DNA from 4 places in the Microtetraspora malaysiensis genome. Region 3 is predicted to be linked to each of the others. Evidence: predicted binding sites of a transcription regulator. Region 3 holds the regulator's gene; each other region holds the start of a gene.
What was found. The regulator LexA, encoded in region 3, represses DNA repair genes until DNA is damaged. The targets are predictions, from matches to a motif close to TCGAACANNTGTTCGA.
Positions count from the first base shown of each region.

Region 1: ACQP1V_RS30495 (SAV_6107 family HEPN domain-containing protein) is a predicted target of LexA. The motif match lies at 4,311-4,326, and genes of this name have one in related genera.
Region 2: ACQP1V_RS10560 (DUF6504 family protein) is a predicted target of LexA. The motif match lies at 4,537-4,552, and genes of this name have one in related genera.
Region 4: ruvC (crossover junction endodeoxyribonuclease RuvC) is a predicted target of LexA. The motif match lies at 1,291-1,306, and genes of this name have one in related genera.

Region 1 covers NZ_CP191998.1:6,471,976-6,477,666, reverse strand. The annotation lists gene ACQP1V_RS30520 (polyprenyl synthetase family protein) at 1-435, opposite strand, end outside; gene metF (methylenetetrahydrofolate reductase [NAD(P)H]) at 576-1,505, shown strand; gene ACQP1V_RS30510 (GNAT family N-acetyltransferase) at 1,620-2,174, opposite strand; gene ACQP1V_RS30505 (YbaK/EbsC family protein) at 2,587-3,063, opposite strand; gene ACQP1V_RS30500 (L,D-transpeptidase family protein) at 3,311-4,084, shown strand; gene ACQP1V_RS30495 (SAV_6107 family HEPN domain-containing protein) at 4,579-5,016, shown strand; gene bldD (transcriptional regulator BldD) at 5,206-5,691, opposite strand, start outside.
Region 2 covers NZ_CP191998.1:2,168,732-2,174,422, reverse strand. The annotation lists partial or broken gene ACQP1V_RS10570 (DUF4328 domain-containing protein) at 1-377, shown strand, start outside; gene ACQP1V_RS10565 (DNA polymerase III subunit alpha) at 437-4,213, opposite strand; gene ACQP1V_RS10560 (DUF6504 family protein) at 4,213-4,479, opposite strand; gene ACQP1V_RS10555 (ABC transporter substrate-binding protein) at 4,727-5,691, shown strand, end outside.
Region 3 covers NZ_CP191998.1:2,318,165-2,323,855, forward strand. The annotation lists gene leuS (leucine--tRNA ligase) at 1-1,506, shown strand, start outside; gene ACQP1V_RS11225 (cellulose binding domain-containing protein) at 1,756-2,448, shown strand; gene ACQP1V_RS11230 (MalY/PatB family protein) at 2,473-3,594, opposite strand; gene lexA (transcriptional repressor LexA) at 3,755-4,456, opposite strand; gene ACQP1V_RS11240 (hypothetical protein) at 4,453-4,887, opposite strand; gene nrdR (transcriptional regulator NrdR) at 4,882-5,343, shown strand; gene ACQP1V_RS11250 (vitamin B12-dependent ribonucleotide reductase) at 5,453-5,691, shown strand, end outside.
Region 4 covers NZ_CP191998.1:3,000,450-3,006,140, reverse strand. The annotation lists gene ruvA (Holliday junction branch migration protein RuvA) at 1-584, opposite strand, end outside; gene ruvC (crossover junction endodeoxyribonuclease RuvC) at 679-1,245, opposite strand; gene ACQP1V_RS14375 (GNAT family N-acetyltransferase) at 1,356-2,510, opposite strand; gene ACQP1V_RS14370 (YebC/PmpR family DNA-binding transcriptional regulator) at 2,610-3,365, opposite strand; gene pdxT (pyridoxal 5'-phosphate synthase glutaminase subunit PdxT) at 3,369-3,959, opposite strand; gene ACQP1V_RS14360 (MFS transporter) at 4,028-5,236, opposite strand; gene ACQP1V_RS14355 (MarR family winged helix-turn-helix transcriptional regulator) at 5,248-5,673, opposite strand.

The sequences.
Region 1 (5,691 bases), 4.2 Mb from region 3:
CCACATCTGCCCCGACCAGATGAGGAGGAGGTTGCCGAGCAGCACCGCCGCGCCCTCGCCGAACTGCTCCGCCGACCCGTGCCACCCCGACTCCGCGTGCAGCCGCTCGAAGCGGCGGTGCGCCGCGGGCATGCCGCGCCGCAGGTCGCTCGCGTCCATCACGTCGTCATGGATGAGCGCGCTGGCCTGCAGGAGTTCGAGAGAGGCGGCGGCGCGGTAGACCGCCGGGTCGTCACCGCCGCCGGCCGCCCGCCACCCCCAGTGGCAGAAGGCCGGGCGCAGTCTCTTGCCGCCTGCGATGAAGTCGTCCACGGTGGACAGCAGTACGGCGAACTGGGGGTCGTCGAAGAACGGTCGCTGCTCGTCGAGGAACCTTCGTAGGGATCGATCCACTTCGGAACGTACGAGGTCGAGCGGGGCGGCGGACGTGGTCATGCCCTTGAGCGTAACCGGCATAGACCGAACAGTAGAGGCCTGGGAGGCATAAGTGGAGAAAGGTAACAAAGCAACCGCGTTTCGTCCGCATCGTGAGAGGCCACGCGGCAGCCGGAGACCAGGACGGTAGCCTGGTCACCATGGCTTTGGGTCTCCCGTCACGACTTCCGGACCGCGTCCCCACGATCCGCGAGCTGCTCGCGAAGGGGGAGCGGTCGTTCTCGTTCGAGTTCTTCCCGCCGAAGAACGACGAGGGGGAGCGGCAGCTGTGGCGCGCGATCCGCGAGCTGGAGGCGCTGCGGCCCACCTTCGTGTCCGTGACGTACGGCGCCGGCGGCAGCACGCGCGACCGCACGGTCGAGATCGTCGAGCGCCTCGCCCACGAGACCACGCTGACCCCGGTCGCGCACTTCACCGCGGTCGACCACTCCGTCAAGGAGCTGCGCCACCTGATCGGCAGGTTCGCCGACGCGGGCGTGCGCAACATCCTGGCCGTACGCGGCGACCCGCCCGGCGGCAACCCGCTGGACGAGTGGGTCAAGCACCCCGAGGGCGTGGCGTACGCCGAGGAACTGGTCCGGCTGATCCGCCAGTCCGGCGACTTCTGCGTGGGCGTGGCGGCCTTCCCGTACAAGCACCCCCGGTCGGGCACGATCGAGTCGGACACCGACTACTTCGTGCGCAAGTGCCAGGCCGGCGCCGACTACGCGATCACGCAGATGTTCTTCCGCGCGGAGGACTACCTGCGCCTGCGGGACCGGGTGGCCGCCAAGGGCTGCGCCACGCCGATCATCCCGGGCGTCATGCCGGTGACCCAGATCAGCACGATCGCCCGTTCCGAGCAGCTGTCGGGCGCCCCGTTCCCGCCGGAGGTGGCGGCCCGGTTCGAGAAGGTCGCGCACGACCCGGCGGCGGTGCGCCGCCTCGGCGTCGAGCACGCGGCGGAGATGTGCCAGACGCTGCTCGACGAGGGCGCGCCGGGCATCCACTTCATCACCTTCAACAGGTCGAGCGCGACCCGCGAGGTCTTCCAGGCGCTCGCCGCGAGCCCAACCGCGCTCACCGCCTGACTTCCTTCCTGCTTTCCCGGCCCAGGCCGGGCCCGCTCCCGGCGGCCGATCACGCGGCGGCCGCCCGCGCGTTCTCGTGGTGTGCGGCCGGTGCGCAGAGTTGGGGGCTCGCGGTCAGGCCCGGCCCCTCGGCGGGAGAGGGAGCCTGGTCCCGGCGATCGCGTAGCTCTCGTGGCTGCCGGGAAAGGCGAACTCCGTCATGAGGTCGACGAAGCCGATGTTCCGATAGAGCCGCCGCGCCACCGTCGGGGCGTCGTGCGTCGAGAGCACGGCCGTACGCTCCGGCCGGCCCTCGCAGATGGTGTGGATCAGCCGGCGGCCGACGCCCTTGCCCTGGTGGCCGGGGAGGACGTGGATCTCCGCGATCTCCAGCGCGTCGCCGAACCACTCCTCGGTGGTCGCGCCGCCGGACTGGTCGGCCAGGGATCGCGCCACGATGTCGTGCCACCATTGCCCCGGCATCCCGTGGAATCCATAAGCAAAGCCAATGATTTCCGGATTTTCCGCGAGAACGCAGATGAAATCTGGATATGTCGCGTGGTTGCGCATAATGCCGAGGCGGCCGGAGAACTGGTCGGGAGGCGGTCGCATGGCGGCCATATAGATGGTGAGGACCGTGTCGAGCACCTCGACGAACTCGTCAGGGCCGATCCGCCGCAGCTCGATCATCGCGCATCCGGGGCGCAGGCCCCGCCCCTCCGGGCGAGGGGAGCGCCCTCGTCGTACCCGTCCGGTCCCGTGGGCTCAGGGGATTCCGCGATGGCCAACGCACGTCTGCTTTCTGGTCGGGAACCCGGCGGGAGCACCGTGTCCGTGGCGGAAGGAATCGGGGCCGCCGCGATTCCGACCGCCTTTCTGCGAACCGCGCGCGACGGCCTCGGCGGGAGGGCCGGGCGCTGTTCCCCGGCTTTCAGCCGCGGAAGGACACCGATTTCCGCACATTAGCAAAGCCGTTTCCCGTGCCGCCGTCCGGCGAGAACTCCGCTGACGGCCCGCGTGGCGGCGGCGCCGGCGACGATCCAGGAGCGCCGCCGCCATCGGCGTCGTCCGCGGTGCTCCGGCGTTCAGGCCGGGGAGCGGGTCACTCCACCTCGGCCGCGGTGCCGCCGGTGATCCTGATCAGCTCGTCGAACGAAGTGGGGAAGACCGTGTGCGAGTGGCCGGCGGCGGCCCAGACGACCTCGTGCTTGGCCAGCCAGGTGTCCACCAGCGTGCGTATGGGGGCCGGATGGCCCACCGGCGCCACGCCCCCGATCGCCTGCCCGGTGTGAAGGCGGACGAACTCCGGCGTGGCACGCCGTACCTTGGCGGCGCCCACGAGTCCCGCGATCAGCTCCGTGTTCACCCGGTGCGCGCCGCTGGTGAGGACCAGGAGCGGCGCGCCGTCCGCGTCGAAGATCAGGCTGTTGGCGATCGCCCCCACCTCGCAGCCGAGCTGCTCGGCGGCGGCTGCGGCGGTCGGCACGGATTCGGGAAAAACCACGACATCACCCTCGACGTCATGGGAGCGCAGGACCTCTGTCACACGGGCGACGTTCGGATGCAACTTTTCGAGCATCAGGCAACTCTAATCAGGTGGACACGCCATGGGCCACGCATTACCACCCAATGGCGAGTACCCGGGATTATCGCTTCCGTGGGTTAATGTCCATTGATCGAACACTGGGAGACAACTGAAAGGGTTGGTCCGAATGGGGGCTCGACGGTGGGCTGCCGCCGCGACGCTCGTCACGGTGGGGGCCGTGACGGTCGCGGGCTGCGGCACGGCTGGAACAGGACAGGCGAAAACGGACGCTACACGGCCGGTGGCCGCCACCGCGCCGGTCTCGGTGCCGGTATCGGCGCCGGTCCGCATGGAGCCCACGCGCGTGACGCCGGTGGCGGTGACGACCGGCACCGGAGTACGCGCGGCCGCCGCGGGGTTCGCGCCGTTCACCGCGCCCGGCCGGACGCTCAAGCCCGGCTCCAGGGGAACCGAGGTCAAGGCGCTGCAGGCGCGGCTGAAGGAGCTCGGCTACGTGCCCGGCCCGCTCGACGGCCAGTACGGCGGGACCACCCAGATGGCGGTGTGGGCGTTCCAGAAAGTCCAGGGCATCACGCCGACGAGCACGGTGGCGAGCCGCACCTGGCGTGCGCTGGAGAACCCCAAGGCGCCCAAGGTCCTGGTACCGCGCGGCAAGCCGGACCGGGTCGAGGTCAACCTTGCCAAGCAGATCATGGTGCTGTACTCCGGCGGTGAGGCGAAGCTCATCTCGCACGTCTCCTCCGGAAGCGGGATCCCGTACACGGAGTACGCCATGTGGAACGGCAAGCGGACGAAGTTCACCGGCAGCGCCAGGACGCCGACGGGCGACTACAAGACGACTTGGCGCCGGAGCGGCTGGCACCGGTCCTACCTGGGGCAGCTCTACAACCCGATCTTCTTCAACGGCGGCATCGCCCTCCACGGCGCGCTGTCCGTGCCGCTCTATCCCGCGTCCCACGGGTGCGTGCGGTTGCCGATGAAGGTGGCCGAGATCCTGCCCGGAATGCTCGGCACCGGCGTTCCCGTCCACGTGCGGGGGAAGTTCGTCCGCTGACGCGCGAGTCCTGCTTGTCCAGGTCGATCACCGGGCCCGGGGCGTCTCGCCCCGGGCCCGCGTCGTGCTCCGGATCGCGCGCCGCCCGGGAAGCCGCGCCGGGGCGTCAACCTTCGGAGGGATTTCCGGTCGCCCTGACGACGACCGTCCACTCTCGAAAGCCCTTGCCGGTAGGCCTTTCCGCGTTTCCGGTGGTCAGCGATCGTGCCGCGGCCGCATGACTCAGTCGAACCCTTGTTCGCCACGATGCTTGACAGTGAACCTGGTCGAATTTATGTTCGAGGCGGTGAGTGCGGGACTCGCGGCTCGCACTCACCCCGTTGGATGCCGTGCCTTCGTCGTCGGCGGAGACGAGCGCGGTGCGGTCCACGGCGTGGGCCGGACGGGGAGAGGGGAAGCTCCTCGTCCGGTCGCCGTGACAGATTGTCGGTGCCGTCTGCAAAGGTGATCTCACCGGCGAGCAGCGCCGGAAGCCACGACTCAAGGAGGCGGGCGTGACTGGACAGGTCGATGACCGCAGGAGCGGGCCCAAAGTCCCACAGGCTGTTCTGGCGCATCTCGCGGACGCCCGTGCCTGCCTGGCGGACGCCATCGGAGGCTCCGCGCCGGCGGACAGGTACGTGTCGGCCCATCTTGCGGCGCTCAAGGCGGCGGCGGCCGTGCTGGCCGCTCGTCCCCGGCCCATGGACGGTCGGCGGCGTCGGCTGCGCAGCGCCTGGGAGCTGCTGCCCGAGGCCGAGCCCAAGCTGGCGGATTGGGCCGCGTTCTTCGCGGTGAGCGCCACCAAGCGCGCGGCGGCGGAGGCGGGGATGACCCGCGTGGTCAGTCAGCGCGACGCCGAGGAGCTCATCGCCGAGGCGGACAGGTTCGTCGGCGAGATCGAGACTCTTCTCGGGGTGCCGGGCCAGTCGGCCCTGCCCATGGCGGGATGAGCGGCGGCTGTCGCGCCTGAGCCCAGAGCGGTCGGCGCGGTCCGTGTGTCTCTTCGGTGTGTCTCTTATGACGGCGTCAGTTCTTACGACGACGCCGGTTCTCATGGTCAGGGCCCCGAGCGGCCGGACCGGCCGGCTCGGGGCCCATAACGATCGCGCGTGTTCAGTAAGGAACGGCGGCGTCGCCGGTCAGAAGGACTCCACGGCCCGGCGGGCCTCCGCGTCCAGCACGCCCCAGCTGATGAACTCCTCGGTCAGCTCCACCGGCGACTTGTCATAGATGACCGCAAGCGAGCGCAGGTCCTCCTGGCGGATCGACAGCACCTTGCCGTTGTAGTCGCCACGCTGGCTCTGGATGGTCGCGGCGTACCTGGCGAGCGGGCCCGCCTTGTCCTTCGGAAGCTGCGAGAGCCGCTCCAGGTCGATGACAAGCTTCGGCGCGGGCGCCAACGGGCTGGGAGCGGCACCCCCGGGGAGCAGCTCAGACACCGGAACACCGTAGAATTCGGCAAGCTCGGCCAGCTTCTGCACGGTCACCGCGCGGTCGCCGCGCTCATAGGAGCCGACCACGACGGCCTTCCACCGGCCACGTGACTTCTCTTCTACCCCGTGCAGGGAGAGCCCCTGCTGGGTGCGGATCGCGCGCAGTCGCGCGCCGAGCGACTTGGCGTAGTC
Region 2 (5,691 bases), 150 kb from region 3:
TGACCGTGTTCGCGATCCTCATACTGCTGCTCGCCGGGGCCACCGTCGCGGCGGCGGTGGCCTATCTGGGCTGGCTGCGGAAGGTGCGGCCGGCCTCCTCCGGCCTCTACACGCTCGGCGCCTGGCTGGTGCCGGGCGTGAACCTCGTGGCGCCCCCGATCGTCGCCGACCAGGCCTGGCGGGAGGCGGCGCGCGGCAGGGGGAGCCGCTCCCGCTGGCTCCCGCTGCTCGCCGGCTGGTGGATGAGCTGGCTGACGCTGATCTGGCTGATCCTGGTACGGCTGCCGCGCACCCACGGTCCGGCCGACCTGACCGGCGTGGGGCCGCTCGAACTGGTGACGGCGGCGGTCGCCGCCGCGCTGTGCGCCGCGACCGTCCACCGGATCACCGGGTTCCGCGGCCCGCGGGCGGCCGCCGCCCCGGGCGACGCGGACCGTCACCGCCTGCGCGTGCGGGTGGGCCCGGAGCTGCCGGAGCTCGCGTGCCAGAGCCGCCGCTGGGGCTCGGTGGGATGGGCCAGGAAGGCCGCGGCGTCGCGCACGCCCGGGGCCGGCCCGATGTCGGAGTAGGGCGAGAGCCGGTAGCCGTTGCCGTACTCGATGGGGCGGCCGCCGACGCCGCCGTCGGGCTCCGGCGTCTCGTCCAGCAGGGCGCGTACGGCGTCGACGCCTCCGCGCGGCGGCGGCGCGCGCCACAGCTCGTCGAGATCGACGAGGTTCCAGCAGTTCAGGGCGCGCAGCGAGACGGCCCGCGCGCCGGTCCGCCGGACCACCCCCCGCGCGACCAGCAGCCACGACCCGAACACGGTCGCCGCCGTGTGTGCCTGCACCGACTCGAAGAACGTCAGGTCGATCGGTCCGGTGGAGTCGTCGAGGGTGAGGAAGATGACCCGCTGTCCCGACCGCACGGCGGGCGTCTGGGTCGCCACCTTGACCCCGGCGACCAGGATCTCGGCGCCGTTGCGCTGCCGCAGCAGGTCTCTCGCCCGGACGACGCCGATCGCGTCGAGCAGCTCGTCGTGGAAGCCGATCACGTGCCGGCTGACGTCCATGCCGAGGACGGCGAGCTCGGCCTCGACCACCTCGGCCTCGGTCATCTCCGGCAGCTCGCCCGGGGTGACCCGTTCGGCGAACGCCATCGGGAGCTGCACCGCCGCCGTGTCGCCCTTGGCCGCCACGCCGGCCGCCGACGAGCGGTCGAGCGCGCCCACCTGGGCGATCAGGTCCCGCCTGGTCAGGCGGCCCGGCCGCCATCGGGGGCCGCCGGGGCGCAGGCCGTACATCGTGTCGAGGCCGCCGACCTCGACGATCCGCTCCGCGACCGGCCGGGACGGGCGGGCCCGCTCCCAGAAGTCGGCCACCGACGTGTACGGCTGGCCGGCGACCATCCGGTCGATCTCGGCCTCGCTGACCCCGCGTACCGCGGAGAACGGCACGCGCAGGGCGTAGCCCCGGCCGAACCCTCCGGTCCCCCCGTCGGGCCCGCCGTCGACGCCACTACCGACGCCGCTGTCGACACCACTGCCGAGATCGACGTCCTGCCGCCGCGGGCCCAGGTCGCCGGGCCGGACGCGGAGGGTCAGCGGCTTTCCCGTCGACTCCCCCGTCAGCTCCTCCGTCGACTCCCCCGTCAGCTCCCCCGTCGCCGCCGCCTCGCCGTACGGCTCTTCGGGAGCCGGTCCGGCCGGCTCGCCGCCGGTCTTCTCGACCCGCCAGTGCCGGCCGGAGTGGTTGACGTCCAGAGCCAGGATCCCGACGCCGCACCGGCGGGCCTCGTCGAGGATCACCCGGCTCGGATACATGCCCGGCTCGTGGGTGAGCACGCCCGCCAGGAAGGCGGCCGCGTGATGCCGCTTCAGCCACGCCGACTGGTAGGTCGGCAGCGCGAACGCCGCCGCGTGCGCCTTGCAGAACCCGAACGCGCCGAACGCGTCGAGGACCTTCCACGCCTTCTCCACCGTGGCAGGGTCGAACCCCCTCTCCGCGGCCAGCGGCACGAACCAGTCGTGGACCGCCTCCCTGCCCTCCGGCGTGCCGAGGGCGCGGCGGGCCTGCTCCGCCTCCGACAGCCCGCAGCCGGTCATGACGTCGACGACCTTCAGCACCTGCTCGTGGAAGACGACCACGCCGTGGGTCTCCCGCAGCGCCCCGCGCAGCTCCTCGTGCGCGTACGACGGCCGCCGGAAGCCGTGCCTGGCCTCCAGGTACGGCGTGACCATGTCGGAGTTGACCGGGCCCGGCCGGAACAGCGAGATGTCCACGATCAGGTCGTGCATCGTGCGCGGCTCCAGCTTGGCGACCAGCTCGCGCTGGCCGGGCGACTCGATCTGGAAGCAGCCGATCGTGTGGCCCGAGCAGATCATGTCGTAGGTGTCCACGTCGTCGCGCGGGACGGCGTCCAGGTCGACCCGCACGCCGTCGACCCGCTCGATCTCGTCCAGCGCGTGGGCCATCGCGGACTGCATCCGCACGCCGAGCACGTCCAGCTTGAGCAGGCCCGCCTCCTCGACGTCGTCCTTGTCGAACTGCGACATCGGGAAGTCGAGCATGCTGCGCTCCACCGGCGTGCGGTCGCGCAGCGCCGCGTTGCCGACCAGCACGCCGCACGGATGCAGCGCGATGTGCCGGGGCAGCCCGTCGAGCTTCTCCGCGAGCCGGAACACGGTCTCCAGCGACCGGTCGTTCAGGCCGCTGTCGCGCAATTCGGGGAGGTCGGCCAGGGCGGCCCGGATCTGCTTGGCGCGGATGTGCGGGAACGCCTTCGCGATGGCGTCGATCTCGTGCGGGGGCAGCCCCATGGCGGAGCCGACGTCCCTGATCGCGCTGCGCGCCCGGTAGGTCTCCATCATGGAGACGCAGGCCACCTGGGCCTCGCCGTACCGGCCGAGGATGGCGCGGTAGCAGTCGAGCCGGCGCGCGGACTCGACGTCCACGTCGATGTCCGGCAGGCCGCGGCGGCCCTCGGACAGGAAGCGCTCCATGAGCAGGCCGTGTTCGAGGGGATTCACCTCGCCGATGCCGGCGAGGTAGTTGACCAGGCTGCCCGCGCCGGAGCCGCGGACCGCGCAGCGCACCCCCATGCCGCGGATCATGTCGGTGATGTCGGCCACCGCGACGAAGTAGCCGGACAGCCGCTTCCGCTCGATGATGTCCAGCTCGGCGGTGAGCCGCTCCCTGGCTTCTTTCGACCGTTCCATCCCCCGGCGGCGCAGCCCCTCCTCGCAGCGGCTCCGCAGCATCGGGACCGGGTCGCCGCCGACCTCGGGCAGGTGCGGCGCGCCCGGCGGGTCGGACAGCAGCGGGACGATCTCGACCGGGTCGAGCGCACACCGCTCCGCCACGCGGCGCGTCTCCGCCAGGAGCCGGGCCATCCGGCTCCGGTCGCCGCCGCAGACCCGCTCCGCCACCCGGGCCATCTCCTCACCGCTCTTGAGGTACGCCTGGGAGGACTGCTCCAGGTGCCGGGCGTGCAGCGGCGCGAGCCGGCGCGCGGCGTCCAGCACGTTGCCGACCTGGTGGTCGTCGGGGTCGAGGTGGCGCACCGCGTTGGTCAGCACGGCGGGGAGGCCCGCCCAGTCGGCCAGGCCGAGCATCCGGGCGGCGACGTTCGCGTCGCGGTAGCCGTAATGGTCGGCCACCTCGACCACGACGTCGGGCGCCGCGGCGCGCCAGTCGGCCAGCAACGCCCGCGCCTCCTCGTCGCGCTGCCCGGCCGCCGCGCGGCCGACGTCGGACCTGGGCCCGAGCAGCACCACCAGCCGGGGCTCGCCCGCGGGCCCGCGCGCGTGCTCGGCGAGCATCTCGCGCGTCACGTACGGCTCGCCACGCTCGCCCGCGTGGTGGGCGGCGGTGACGAGGCGGCACAGGGGGCCCCAGCCGTCCGCGCGGGCCAGGACGACGACCCGCCGCTCGTCGTCGCCCGCCGGGCCGTCGCCCCGGGTCTCCCCGGCGTCGCCGTGGACGCCCGCGCGCCCGCCGCGCGCCGCACGGTGGTCGTGGGCGCGCAGGACCAGGTCGACGCCGGCGATGGGGGCGAGCCCCTCGGCGTGGCATGCCTGGATGTGCTTGATCACGCCGTAGAGGCCGTCGCGGTCGGTCAGTGCGAGGGTGTCCATGCCGTGGGCCGCCGCGCGCGCGACCAGGGCGGGCGGGAAGGCCGTGCCGTACCGGAGGGAGTAGGCCGAGGCCACGTGGAGATGGACGAAGGAGGCCATCAGTCCCACGCCCTCAGCAGCAGCCAGCCGCGGCTCGCGGTGTCGAAGCGCAGCTCGTAGGTCCCGACGCCGGGGCCCATGCCGGCCTCGACCCGCCAGAACCGCCGCTCACCCGGGTCGGCGTCGGAGGTCTTCCACCACTCGCGGGCCACCACCCAGTGATCCTGGACCTGGCGGATCGCGTAGAGACGGTCGCGCCAGACGAACTGGGCGGGCCGGCCGTCCCTGACCCACACCTCGATCGGATCGCCGTAAAGTCTGCTCAAGATGGATCTTCCCCCCATGGTCGGCACCCGGGGGAAGGCGGGCGCTACGTACTACCTTCGAACATATGTTCTCAGAAGATCGACCGCAACCCGGTCGGGGGGAACGCGCCGCGACCCGTTCACAAAGCGCCATCATCTCGGGCCCTTCTGTTCACCAAAGCGCAATCTGCCCAGGGCTAACTGGGTTTGCTCAGTTACATCGGGTTCGCCCATGTTCGATTCATGTACGACAGCGGGAGACAAAAGCGTGTCTGCACGCATCGCCGGCCTCGTGGCCACCCTGTCCCTGGCCATCCCCTTGAGCGCGGCCTGCGGAGCCGCACCCGCCGAGAACACGTCCTCCGGAGGACCCGACGCGAAGGCCGCCACCTCCGTCGCCGACTTCGGCGGGATGGACAAGCTGGTTGAGGCCGCCAAGAAGGAAGGCAAGCTCAACGTCATCGCGCTGCCCCGCGACTGGGCGAACTACGGGGAACTCCTCGACACCTTCTCGAGCAAGTACGGCATCACGATCACCAGCGACAACCCCGACGGCTCCAGCTCGGACGAGATCAACGCGGTGAAGACGCTCAAGGGCCAGGACCGCGCCCCCGACGTGCTCGACCTCGGCCAGTCCTTCGCCCTGAGCGGCGCCCAGGAGGGCCTGTTCGCGCCGTACAAGGTGCAGACGTGGGACAAGATCCCCGACGGCCAGAAGGCCGCGGACGGCGGCTGGGTCAACGACTACGGCGGCTACGTCTCGATCGGCTGCGACGCCAAGAGGGTGCCGAACTGCCCCCAGACGTACGCCGACCTGCTCAAGCCCGAGTACAAGGGCAAGGTCGCCCTGAACGGCGACCCGACCAAGGCGGGCGCGGCCTTCGCCGGGGTCTACGCCGCGGCTCTGGCCGACGGCGGCTCGTTCGACGACATCCAGCCGGGCCTGGAGTTCTTCAAGAAGCTCAAGGCCGCCGGCAACTTCAACCCCGTCGAGTCCACCCCGGCCACCGTCCAGAACGGTGAGACGCCGATCAGCATCGACTGGGACTACCTCAACGCCGGGTACGCCGACCAGTTCGCGGACAAGGGCGTCGACTGGAAGGTCGTCGTGCCGAGCGACGGCAAGTACTCGCAGTTCTACGCGCAGGCCGTCAACAAGGACGCGCCGCACCCGGCGGCCGCCCGCCTGTGGCAGGAGTTCCTCTTCAGCGCCGAGGGCCAGAACCTCTACCT
Region 3 (5,691 bases):
AACGGCGAGCGGATCCCGGTCTGGGCGGCCGACTACGTCCTGTCCGACTACGGCCACGGCGCCATCATGGCGGTCCCCGCCCACGACCAGCGCGACCTGGACTTCGCGCTGAAGTTCGGGCTGCCGGTCAAGGTCGTCGTCCACACCGGCATGGCCGACCCGGGCGAGACCGGTGTCGCCACCCCGGGCGAGGGCAAACTGGTCAACTCCGGGCCCCTGGACGGCCTGACCAAGACCGAGGCGATCGCGCGGATCATCGAGATCCTGGCGGAGCGGGGCACCGGGCGCGCGACGGTCAACTTCCGGCTGCGCGACTGGCTGCTGTCCCGGCAGCGCTTCTGGGGCACCCCGATCCCGATCATCCACTGCCCCGACTGCGGCGAGGTCCCCGTCCCCGACGACCAGCTCCCGGTCGCGCTGCCCGACCTGCGCGGCGCCGACCTGAAGCCGAAGGGCGTCTCGCCGCTGGCCGCGGCGACCGACTGGGTCAACGTGGAGTGCCCCAAGTGCGGCGGCGCCGCCAAGCGGGACACCGACACGATGGACACCTTCGTCGACTCCTCGTGGTACTTCCTGCGCTACTGCTCCCCGGGGTACGAGGACGGCCCGTTCGACCCGGGCAAGGTCCGCCGCTGGGGCCCGATCGACCAGTACGTCGGCGGCGTGGAGCACGCCGTGCTGCACCTGCTGTACGCGCGGTTCTTCACCAAGGTCCTGTTCGACATGGGCCTGGTGACCTTCACCGAGCCGTTCCTGCGGCTGCTGAACCAGGGCCAGGTCATCAACCAGGGCAAGGCCATGTCCAAGTCGCTGGGCAACGGCGTCGACCTCGGCCAGCAGATCGACGCGTTCGGCGTGGACGCGGTCCGGCTGACCATGGTCTTCGCCGGCCCGCCCGAGGACGACATCGACTGGGCCGACGTCTCGCCCGCCGCCTCGCAGAAGTTCCTGGCCCGCGCCTTCCGCGTGATGGCCGAGGCGGGCGCGGCCTCCGCGCCGGGCGCCGACGTCGCCGTGGGTGACCTGGAGCTGCGCAAGGTCACCCACCGGACCATCGACGAGGTCACCAAGCTGGTGGACGCCCACCGCTTCAACGTGGCGGTGGCCCGCACGATGGAGCTGACGTCGGCGGTGCGCAAGGCCATCGACTCCGGCCCGGGCGCCGGTGACTCCGCCGTCCGCGAGGCCGCCGAGACGCTGGCCGTCATGCTGTCGCTGGTCGCGCCGTACACGGCGGAGGAGGGCTGGGCGCGGCTCGGCCATGCCCCGTCGGTGGCGCGGGCCGGCTGGCCGGTCGCCGACCCGGCGCTGCTGGTGCGCGAGTCGGTCACCTGCGTGGTGCAGGTCGCGGGCAAGGTCCGCGACCGCCTGGAGGTGTCGCCGGCGATCTCCGCCGCCGACCTGGAGACGCTGGCGCTGGCCAGCGAGAAGGTCCGGCCGTACCTGGACGGCGCCCCGCGCAAGGTGATCGTTCGCCAGCCGAAGCTGGTCAACATCGTCCCCTGATGCCCCGGCGGCGCCCTGAGTAGGTCTCGATCGTGAGATGGCTGGGGGCGCTGCTGCAGGGGGTCGGGCTCGCCGTGACGACGTGTGGCGGCGGGGCCGGAGACGGCCTCGCCGCCACGCATGAGCTCAACCAAAGGGGGAGCCGGACGCCTTGATCCGGCAGGCCAAGGGCTACCCGGTGCGGCTCGACGTGCCGAACCGCCTGGTCTACTCGCCGCACGAGTACGCCACCTCGGTGTATCACCAGGAGTGGTTCGACGACCCGTCCTACCCCGCGAACATGCCCGCCATCTGGGACCGGTACTGGGCTACCTGTACAAGCAGAACATCGCCCCGATCATGGTGGGCGAGTTCGGCACCACGCTGGCGAGCAACATCGACAAGGTCTGGCTCCAGGAGCTGATGAAGTACCTCGGGAGCGGCGTCAACGGCATGTCGTTCACGTACTGGTCGTGGAACCCCAACTCGGGTGACACGGGCGGCATCCTCAAGGACGACTGGACCACCGTCGACCAGGCCAAGCAGAGCATCCTCCAGCCGTACCTGATCCCGCCCACAGGCGGCGGCACGCCGTCCCCCTCGGCCTCGCCGTCTGTCACGCCGTCGGCCTCCCCGTTGGCGCCCCCGTCCGGAGGGAAGACGTGTACGGCGACCTACACGGTGACCAACTCGTGGAGCGACGGCTTCCAGGGCGAGGTCGCGGTCAAGAACACCGGGACGGCGGCGATGTCCGGATGGACGGTGAAGTGGACCTTCCCGAACGGCCAGACGATCAGCCAGCTCTGGAACGGCACGCTCGCCGCGAACGGCTCCTCGGTCACGGTGACCAACCTGAGCTGGAACGGCGCTCTGGCGGTGAACGCCTCGACGACGTTCGGCTTCAGCGCGTCCTTGTCCGGCGCCAACGACAGCCCGGCGTCGGTCACCTGCACCGCCTCCTGAACGCCGCCCCCGTGGGGCGGCCGGTCAGGACAGCGCGGCGGAGATGCGGCTGAGCATCTCCTCCAGGATCGGCTCCGAGGTGCCGAAGTTGAGCCGCGCGTAGCCCTCGCCTCCCGGGCCGAACAGCGGCCCGGGGTTCAACCGCACCCGCGCCTCCCGTTCCAGGTACGCCGCCGGATCCTCGTCGAGGAAGCCGAGGTCGAGCCACCCCAGATAGGTGGCCTCGGGGATCCGGTAGCCGACCTGGGGCGGGAGCCGCTTGGCGATCAGGCGGCGGTTGCGGTCGAGGATGGTGAGCACCTCGGCCAGCCAGTCGTCGCCGTGCCGCCAGGCGGCCACCGTGGCCTCCACACCGAACAGGTTCGGCGCGCCGTAGATGTGGGCGGGCTGCGCGTCCACCGCCTCGCGCACGGCCGCGGAGCCGAGGTGGGCGACGCAGCAGCGGATGCCGCCCATGTTGAACGCCTTCGTCGCGGACGTGAGGGTGACCGTGCGCTCGGGGAGGATCGTGCCGAACGGGATGTGGGTCCGCGGCGCGTACGTCAGGTCGGCGTGGATCTCGTCGGAGATGACGAGGGCGTCGTGCCGCTCGGCGTAGGCGGCGAGGGTGGCGAGCTCCGCCGCGGTGAGCACGCGGCCGGTCGGGTTGTGCGGGTTGACCAGGAGCAGCACGTCGGCCCGCTCGTCCGGGACCTCGAACCGCCAGCCGTCGCCGTCCGGCACCATCGGGACGGGGAGCAGCCGCCGGCCCATCTGCGCGATCGTGTCCAGGAACGGGTGGTAGGCCGGGGTGTGCAGGGCGACGGTGTCACCGGGGCGGGTGGTCAGGTGCAGCAGCACCTGGAGCGCCTGGTTGACGTCGCTGTACGAGCGGACGTGGCCGGGGTCGAGGCGGAAGCCGTACCGGGTCTCCATGCGCTCGGCGAACGCCTCGCCGAGGGGGCCGACGGTGGGCTGATCGATCCAGGTGGGGTAGCCGAGGTCGGTCTCGACGCGGCGGATCAGCGCCTCGCGCACCGCTTCCGGAACAGGGAAGTCCATGTCGGCGACCCAGGAGGGGATCACACCGGGTGCGGTCTCCGACCACTTGAGGCCGTCGCGGCGGGATGCCGCCTCAAGGGTGAGCTGATCAAGGTTGCGCGTCACACCAGTAAGCCTATTTGCGGCATTCACCCGCATTGCCCATTGGCCAGCCTGTCACGCTGGTGCTCCGCGGTGACCTGCGTCACCGCGGAGCGACGCGTGGACGAACCGGGCTGCCGGTGTCGTCGGTGGTGCTCCGGCCTTCAGTCAGGCCGGGGGCGCGTCAAAGCTTGCGCAGGACGGCGGTGACCTTGCCCAGGACGGTCGCCTCGTCGCCCGGGATCGGCTCGTAGTTGGCGTTGTGCGGAACCAGCCAGACGTGGCCGTCCTTGCGCTTGAAGGTCTTGACCGTGGCCTCGCCGTCGATCATGGCGGCCACCACGTCGCCGTTGTCCGCGACCGGCTGCTGGCGCACCACGACCCAGTCGCCGTCGGCGATCGCCAGGTCGATCATCGAGTCGCCGCTGACCTGCAGGAGGAACAGCGTGCCCTCGCCGACGAGCTGCTTGGGCAGCGCGAAGATGTCCTCGATGCTCTGCTCGGCCAGGATCGGGCCTCCGGCCGCGATGCGGCCGACGAGCGGCACGTACGCGGCGGTCGGGCGGCTGAAGCTCGGCTCCACCTCAGGGGCGTCCGGATCGACCCACAGCACCGGCTCGCCCGGCAGCCGGACCTCCAGCGCGCGGGGCCGGTGCGGGTCACGGCGCAGGTAGCCCTTGCGCTGCAAGGCGGTGAGCTGATGCGACACGCTTGAGGTGCTGGTCAGCTGGACCGCCTCGCCGATCTCGCGCATCGACGGCGGATATCCGCGCTGCTGCACCGAGTCGCGGATCACCTCGAGGATCTTGCGCTGCCTGGGGGTGAGACCAAGGGCATCCCGCCTGCGCACCGCCAGGTCGTTGACGCTCTCTTCCTGCCCGCTCACCAAACCACCTCCCAATCCGTGTTCTTCATGTCGCACAGAGCGACGGTACCTCGATCGAAGATCATCTTCAAACAATTGTTCGATTCGATGTGAATCGCCGTCACCTGCGCAGTTGTATCGACATCGTACGGGAGTTCGATCGACATCGTGTTCGATATTGCCGAGATTTCGCCGATCTTCTTGTAGGGTGCCGCGCGATGCTGTTGGGGTGGGCGACACGCCCGAGCTTCCAGACGGTTCCGCTGGTTGAACAGCCACTTCGCTCGGCGGGGGTCCGCCGACTTGCGTTCAAGGTCGGGCACTTCTACGGTTGGACCACAACATCTAGTAGTTACAGAGATGTACTTCACCACAGCTTGTGTTTCCGTGACCGCTTCACGACGTTTTCGTGAAGTGGGCGCAAGCGTTTCCAGGGAGGCGATGACGTGCACTGCCCGTTCTGCCGTCACCCGGACACGCGGGTCGTCGACAGTCGCTCGACAGAGGACGGGGCGGCCATCCGCCGCCGGCGTACCTGCTCCGAATGCGGGCGCAGGTTCACCACGCAGGAGACCGTCCTCCTCATGGTCAGCAAGCGCAGCGGGGTGACCGAGCCGTTCTCGCGGGACAAGGTCGTCGCCGGAGTGCGGCGGGCCTGTCAGGGACGCCCGGTCGGCGAGGATTCGCTCGCCCAGCTCGGGCAGCTGGTGGAGGAGAACATCAGGGGCACCGGATGCGCCGAGATCGCCTCGCACGAGGTGGGGCTCGCCATCCTGGGGCCGCTGCGCGAGCTGGACGAGGTCGCCTACCTGCGTTTCGCCTCCGTCTACCGGGGGTTCGAGACGCTCGCCGACTTCGAGGCCGAGATCGAGCAGCTCAGAGGCGCGCGTACCGCCGTCCAGCAGTAGCGGCGGAAGGTGGCGGGGCCGCGCACGTCGGCCGTCGTCACTCAGGGTGATCAAACAGACACGTGATCGGATGCGAGGGGCTCCCACCGGGCCCCGGGAGGGGGAATTCATGACGGAGATCGTGAACGGCACCGAGACGGGCACCGGGGGACGCGGCGGCAAGCGGCCGCGTAAGGGTCTGAAGATGAAGCGCGTCTTCACCACCCCGGGGGTCCATCCGTACGACACGGTCACCTGGGAGCGCCGCGACGTCGTCATGACGAACTGGCGCGACGGCTCGATCAACTTCGAGCAGCGCGGCGTGGAGTTCCCCGACTTCTGGTCGGTCAACGCCACCAACATCGTCAC
Region 4 (5,691 bases), 680 kb from region 3:
AGGGTGGCGACCTGGGGGGACCGGCCGGCCGTCACCTCGGCGTCGGCCTCGGGCGCCACCACGGCGACGGCCTCGTCCGCGTCCTTGGCCGAGTATCCGAGGCCGACCAGGCCGGAGTGGACCTGGTCACGCCAGGGAAGCACCGGCGCGCCGCCGCCGAGCGCGGCGTTGACCGCGTCCTCCGGCGTGCCGAGCTTGCCCTTGAGCTCCAGGACGATGCGCTGGGCGCCCTTCTGGCCGATGCCGGGGACCATGGTCAGCGCCTTGATGTCGGCGGTCGCGACGGCCACCCGGAGCGCGCTCGGCGTGTGGACGGCCAGCATGGCGAGCGCGATGCGCGGTCCGACCCCGCTCGCCGTCTGCAGCATCTCGAACAGGGTCCGCTCGTCTTCGGAGGCGAAGCCGTACAGCGTGAGCGACTCCTCGCGGACCACCAGCGAGGTGGCGAGTCTGCCGGGCTCGCCCATCCGCAGCCCGGCCAGCGTGCCGGGCGTGCAGTGCACCAGCACGCCGACCCCGCCGACCTCGACCACGGCGGCCTCCGGCCCGATCCCGGTCACCCGGCCCGCCACGGATGCGATCACTGCGCGCTCCCTCCCCGATCGGCCCGCCCTGCTTCGCGGACCCCAGTCCTACCAGAAGCGGCCGACATAGCGACGGCTGGCGACGTCGCCGGGGTCACCGCCCGGCTCCGGGATGGCGGTATCCGGGCTGGAGCGCGACAGGCCGTCCCCGCCCGGCCAGGGCCTGGGCCTGGGCCAGCCGGTTCTGCGCGGCGCCGCGCCAGACATGGCAGATGGCGAGGGCCAGGGCGTCGGCGGCGTCGGCGGGCTTCGGCATGGCGTCGAGCCTGAGCACGCGGGTCACCATGGTGCCGACCTGCTTCTTGTCGGCGTTGCCGTTCCCCGTGATGGCGGCCTTGACCTCGCTCGGCGTGTGCAGCGCGACCGGCAGGCCGCGCCGCGCGGCGCAGGTGATGGCGACCGCGGACGCCTGCGCGGTGCCCATGACCGTACGCAGGTTGTGCTGGGCGAAGACCCGCTCCACGGCCACCGCGTCGGGCTTGATCTCGTCGAGCCAGCGCTCGATCTCGGCCTCGATGGCGACCAGCCGGGCACCGATGTCGTCCTCGGCGGGCGTGCGCACCACGCCGACGGCCACCATGCGCAGCGGCGCACCCGGACGACCCTCGACCGCTCCGAGGCCGCACCGGGTCAGCCCCGGATCGACCCCCATCACCCTCAGCTCGGGCAACCGCACCGGAACGCCTCCCCCGGGATCCATTCTTCGCCGAACACGTGTTCGGCGAAGAACTCTACTCCCGGTGGAGGCGCGAGATCACGGGTAACCGCGGATCAGAAGTAGTCGAGCATGTACGCGGCGCAGCGGAAGGCCGCGTCAAGCGCCTCATCGTCCTCGGCGGAGCCACCCGTGACCAGACCGGCGCGGCGCAGCGTGGCCATGGGGACGCCCGCGAACAGCGCGGACAGGCCGCGGACGCCGAAGGCGGGTCCGGCTCCCGACGACGGGCTGACGGACCCCGCCCCCGAGGAGATCTCCAGTCTCCAGGCTCCGCTGTTCGCCGGCCGCTGCGGGTCCTCCACATGGATGACGGTGTCCACCGAGATCCCGGCGGGGAAACCGCGCCGCGCGACGGCGGCGGGCAGGTCGATCACGCGGAACATCCAGCGTGTCTGCCGGATCTCGTCCTTGCTCCGCTCCCGGAGCAGCCAGAGCACCGGGTCGTACGGCTCGACGACCGCGGTGACGGACTTGGCGACCGAGGAGGCGGTGCCGACCAGGGACCACAGGGCCCGCGCGGTGGCCTCGGATCCGGCCACGCAGTTGTCGACCTGGATGTCGCCGCTGTTCCACCGGTAGATCAGGAACCCGTCATCGGCGACATAGCAGAAGTCGTCGTCCTCGGCCAGCCACAGCCGCCACGTGCGCTCGTCGTAGCAGAGCGGGCCGGAGGCGCGGGTCGCGGCGTGGATCCGCCCGATGGTCGCGATCAGCTCCGGCGCGTCGTCGGGGCCCATCCGGCGCAGCTTGACGCCGGGGCCGGCCGCATCCAGCCCGCGCAGCGCCTCGGTGGGGAGAGTGACCCTGGTCAGGCCGCCCGCGTGCTCCCAGCCCATGCTCCGATAGAGCGGCGTGGTGGCGGGATAGAGCGCGGAGACGACGTCCCCGAGCTCGGCCGCGCGCTCGATGACGGCCTGCGTGATCGCCCGGCCCACGCCGCGGCCCCGGTCCTCGGGGGCGACGGTGACACTCGCGACGCCGCCCATCGGCATCGGGCGGCCGTGCCACCACTGGGTGAACGCGTTGATCCGGGCCGTGGCGATCAGACGGGGACCGTCGAAGGCACCGATGTAGCGCCCGGTCGGCAACACGGGCACCACCAGCCCGCGCCACGTTTCGATGTCGCTGCCGGAGATGGGCCCGAAGGCCCGCTTACGGTTGTCCAGCACCGCGTCGAGATCGTCGACGGTGAGATCACGAATATCCACGATCGCACAAAATATGCGGATCGCCGGTCCGGCGCCAACCGTTTTCCGCGTGACCCGCGCCGCTCGCCGTCGTGGCGGCGGGGTCACGCGGAGGCGGGACTACGCCTCGAGCTTCTCCATGATCTCGTCGGAGACATCGAAGTTGGCCCAGACGTTCTGCACGTCGTCGCTGTCCTCGAGGGCGTCGATGAGGCGGAAGACCTTGCGGGCGCCGTCCTCGTCGAGCGGGATGTTCATGGTCGGCAGGAAGCTCTGCTCGGCCGACTCGTACTCGACGCCGGCGTCCTGGAGCGCGGAGCGGACCGGGACCAGGTTCGTGGCCTCGCACACCACCTCGAAGTTGTCGCCGAGGTCGTTGACCTCCTCGGCGCCCGCGTCGAGGACGGCCAGCAGCACGTCGTCCTCGGAGAGGTCGCCGGCCTTCGGCACGATGACGACGCCCTTGCGGTTGAACATGTACGACACCGAGCCCGGGTCGGCGAGCGAGCCGCCGTTACGGGTCAGCGCGACCCGGACCTCGGACGCCGCGCGGTTGCGGTTGTCGGTGAGGCACTCGATCAGGACGGCCACGCCGCCCGGGGCGTAGCCCTCGTACATGATGGTCTGCCAGTCGGCGCCGCCGGCCTCCAGGCCGCCGCCGCGCTTGCGCGCCCGCTCGATGTTGTCGATGGGGACGGAGTTCTTACGCGCCTTGGTGATGGCGTCGTAGAGGGTCGGGTTGCCGTCCGGGTCGGGTCCACCGGTCCGGGCCGCGACCTCGACGTTCTTGATGAGCTTGGCGAACAGCTTGCCGCGCTTGGAGTCGAGCGCGGCCTTCTTGTGCTTCGTCGTCGCCCATTTGGAGTGGCCGGACATCGCCTAGAACTCCCTCACCATTTCGACAAAATACGAGTGGACCCGCGCATCTCCCGTCAGCTCGGGATGGAAGGACGTCGCGAGCAAAGGTCCCTGTCGGACCGCGACGATCCTACCCCCGGGCTCGGCCCGGCCCAGCACCTCAACGTCGGCGCCGACCGATTCGACCCAGGGTGCGCGGATGAAAACCGCCCGGACGGAGCCGCGTCCGGCGAAGTCGAGATCGGCTTCGAAGGAGTCGACCTGGCGGCCGAAGGCGTTGCGGCGGACGACCATGTCGATGCCGCCGATCGTCTCCTGACCGTCGGCGCCGCCCTCGATGCGGTCGGCCAGCATGATCATCCCGGCGCAGGAGCCGTACGCGGGCAGCCCCTCCTTGATCCGCAGTTTGAGCGGTTCGAGCAGGTCGAACGCGGTCGCGAGCTTCCACATCGCGGTGGACTCCCCGCCGGGGATGACCAGCCCGTCGACCGCGTCCAGTTCGCTCTTGCGGCGTACGGCCATCGCCCTCGCCCCCGCGTCCTCGATGGCGCGGGCGTGCTCGCGCACATCGCCCTGGAGGGCGAGCACACCGATCAGCGGCGCAGTCGTCACGATCGTCCTTTCGTCCGGCGGTGGTCCCAGCGTAGAACCAAGGCGCAGAACGCCCCAAACTGCACGTTTTATGCCTGCGCGGGCGACGCGTCGCGAAAGGTGTGATCGGTGTCGACGTGGTCGAGCGCGGCCAGGTGGTGCCGCCGGGTGAACAGGATCGCGATGCCCACAACGCAGCAGGCCGCCCCCACGTAGTACGGCACGGCCTCGCCGAACTCCTCGCCCAGTTTGGTCACGATGTACGGCGCGAGCGCCCCGCCCATCCAGCGGACGAAGTTGTAGCCGGCCGAGGCGACGGGACGGGGCGCGTCCGACACCTCCATCGCGGCCTCGGTGAAGATCGTGTTGTTGAACCCGATGGGGATGCCGCACAGGATCACGAAGACCACGGTCCCGGCCTGCCCGGAGAGGGCGATGCCCACCTGGAGGACGGCGAGCAGCGCGAGGGAGAGCAGCAGCACGCGGACCGACCCGAGGCGGCGCTGCAGCCACGGCGCGCCGAAGACGGAGGCCAGCGCCACACAGACGCCCCACCCGAAGAACACCGCGCCGATGCCGTACGCGGACATGCCGAGGATGAACGGGGTGAACGCCAGCACGGTGAAGAACGCGAAGTTGTAGAAGAGCGCGGTGAAGGCGGTGGTGGACAGGCCGCCGTGGGCCAGCGCGCGGATCGGGTCGCTCAGCCGGGTCCGCATGGCGGGCTTCGGCGTCGGCGCGAGCAGGGTCACGATCAGGACGAACCCGACGGCCATCAGCGTCGCGGTGCCGAAGAAGGGCGCACGCCAGTTCCAGTCGCCGAGCAGCGCCCCGACCAGCGGGCCCAGGGAGATGCCGAGGCCGAGCGCGGCCTCGTAGAGGATGATCGCCTTCTCCGCACCGCCGCTGGCCGCGCCGACGATCACGGCGAGCGCGGTGGCCACGAAGAGCGCGTTGCCGAGGCCCCATCCGGCGCGGAAGCCGACGAGCTGGCCGACCGTGCCGGAGGTCCCGGCCAGCGCGGCGAAGACGACGACGAGCGCGAGACCGAGCAGGAGGGTGCGCTTGCCGCCGATCCGGCTGGAGACCCAGCCGGTGACCAGCATCGCGACCGCGGTGACCAGGAAGTAGCTGGTGAACAGCAGCGACACCTGGCTGGGCGTGGCGTGCAGCCCCTGCGCGATCGACGGGAGGATGGGGTCGACGAGCCCGATCCCCATGAAGGCCACCACCGCGGCGAACGCGGTGGCCCACACCGAGACGGGTTGGCGGAGGATCCCGCCGGATGGCTGCGACAACTGGGGCTCCTTCAGCTTCGGCCGAGCTTGGCGAGGGCGGGCAGGGCGACGTCGATGGCGGCGCGCTCCTCGGGGGTGAGGAAGCCGAGCTGGCGGGTGAGATAGCCGATCCTGGACTCCCGTACGGCGTGCAGCCGGGCGCGGCCCTCCTCGGTGAGCTCGACGGTGCGCACGCGGGCGTCGGCCGGGTCGGCGGCGCGCGCGACGAGCCCGGCGTCCTCCAGCCGGTTGATCTGCACCGTCATGGTGGGGAGTTGCACCGCGTGATCCTCGGCCAGCTCGGTCATCCGCCGGCCGCCGCCCTCCAGGGAGCCGAGCACGGCGTACTGCTGGGCGGTGATCGGCTGGCCCGCCGTCGTGCGGCGCAGCAGCATCACCAGGTGGCGCAGTTCGCGGGAGAGGCGCTCGGCCAGCGCCCGCGTGTCATCCGTCGTCATAGTTTGCCATGCTAACTT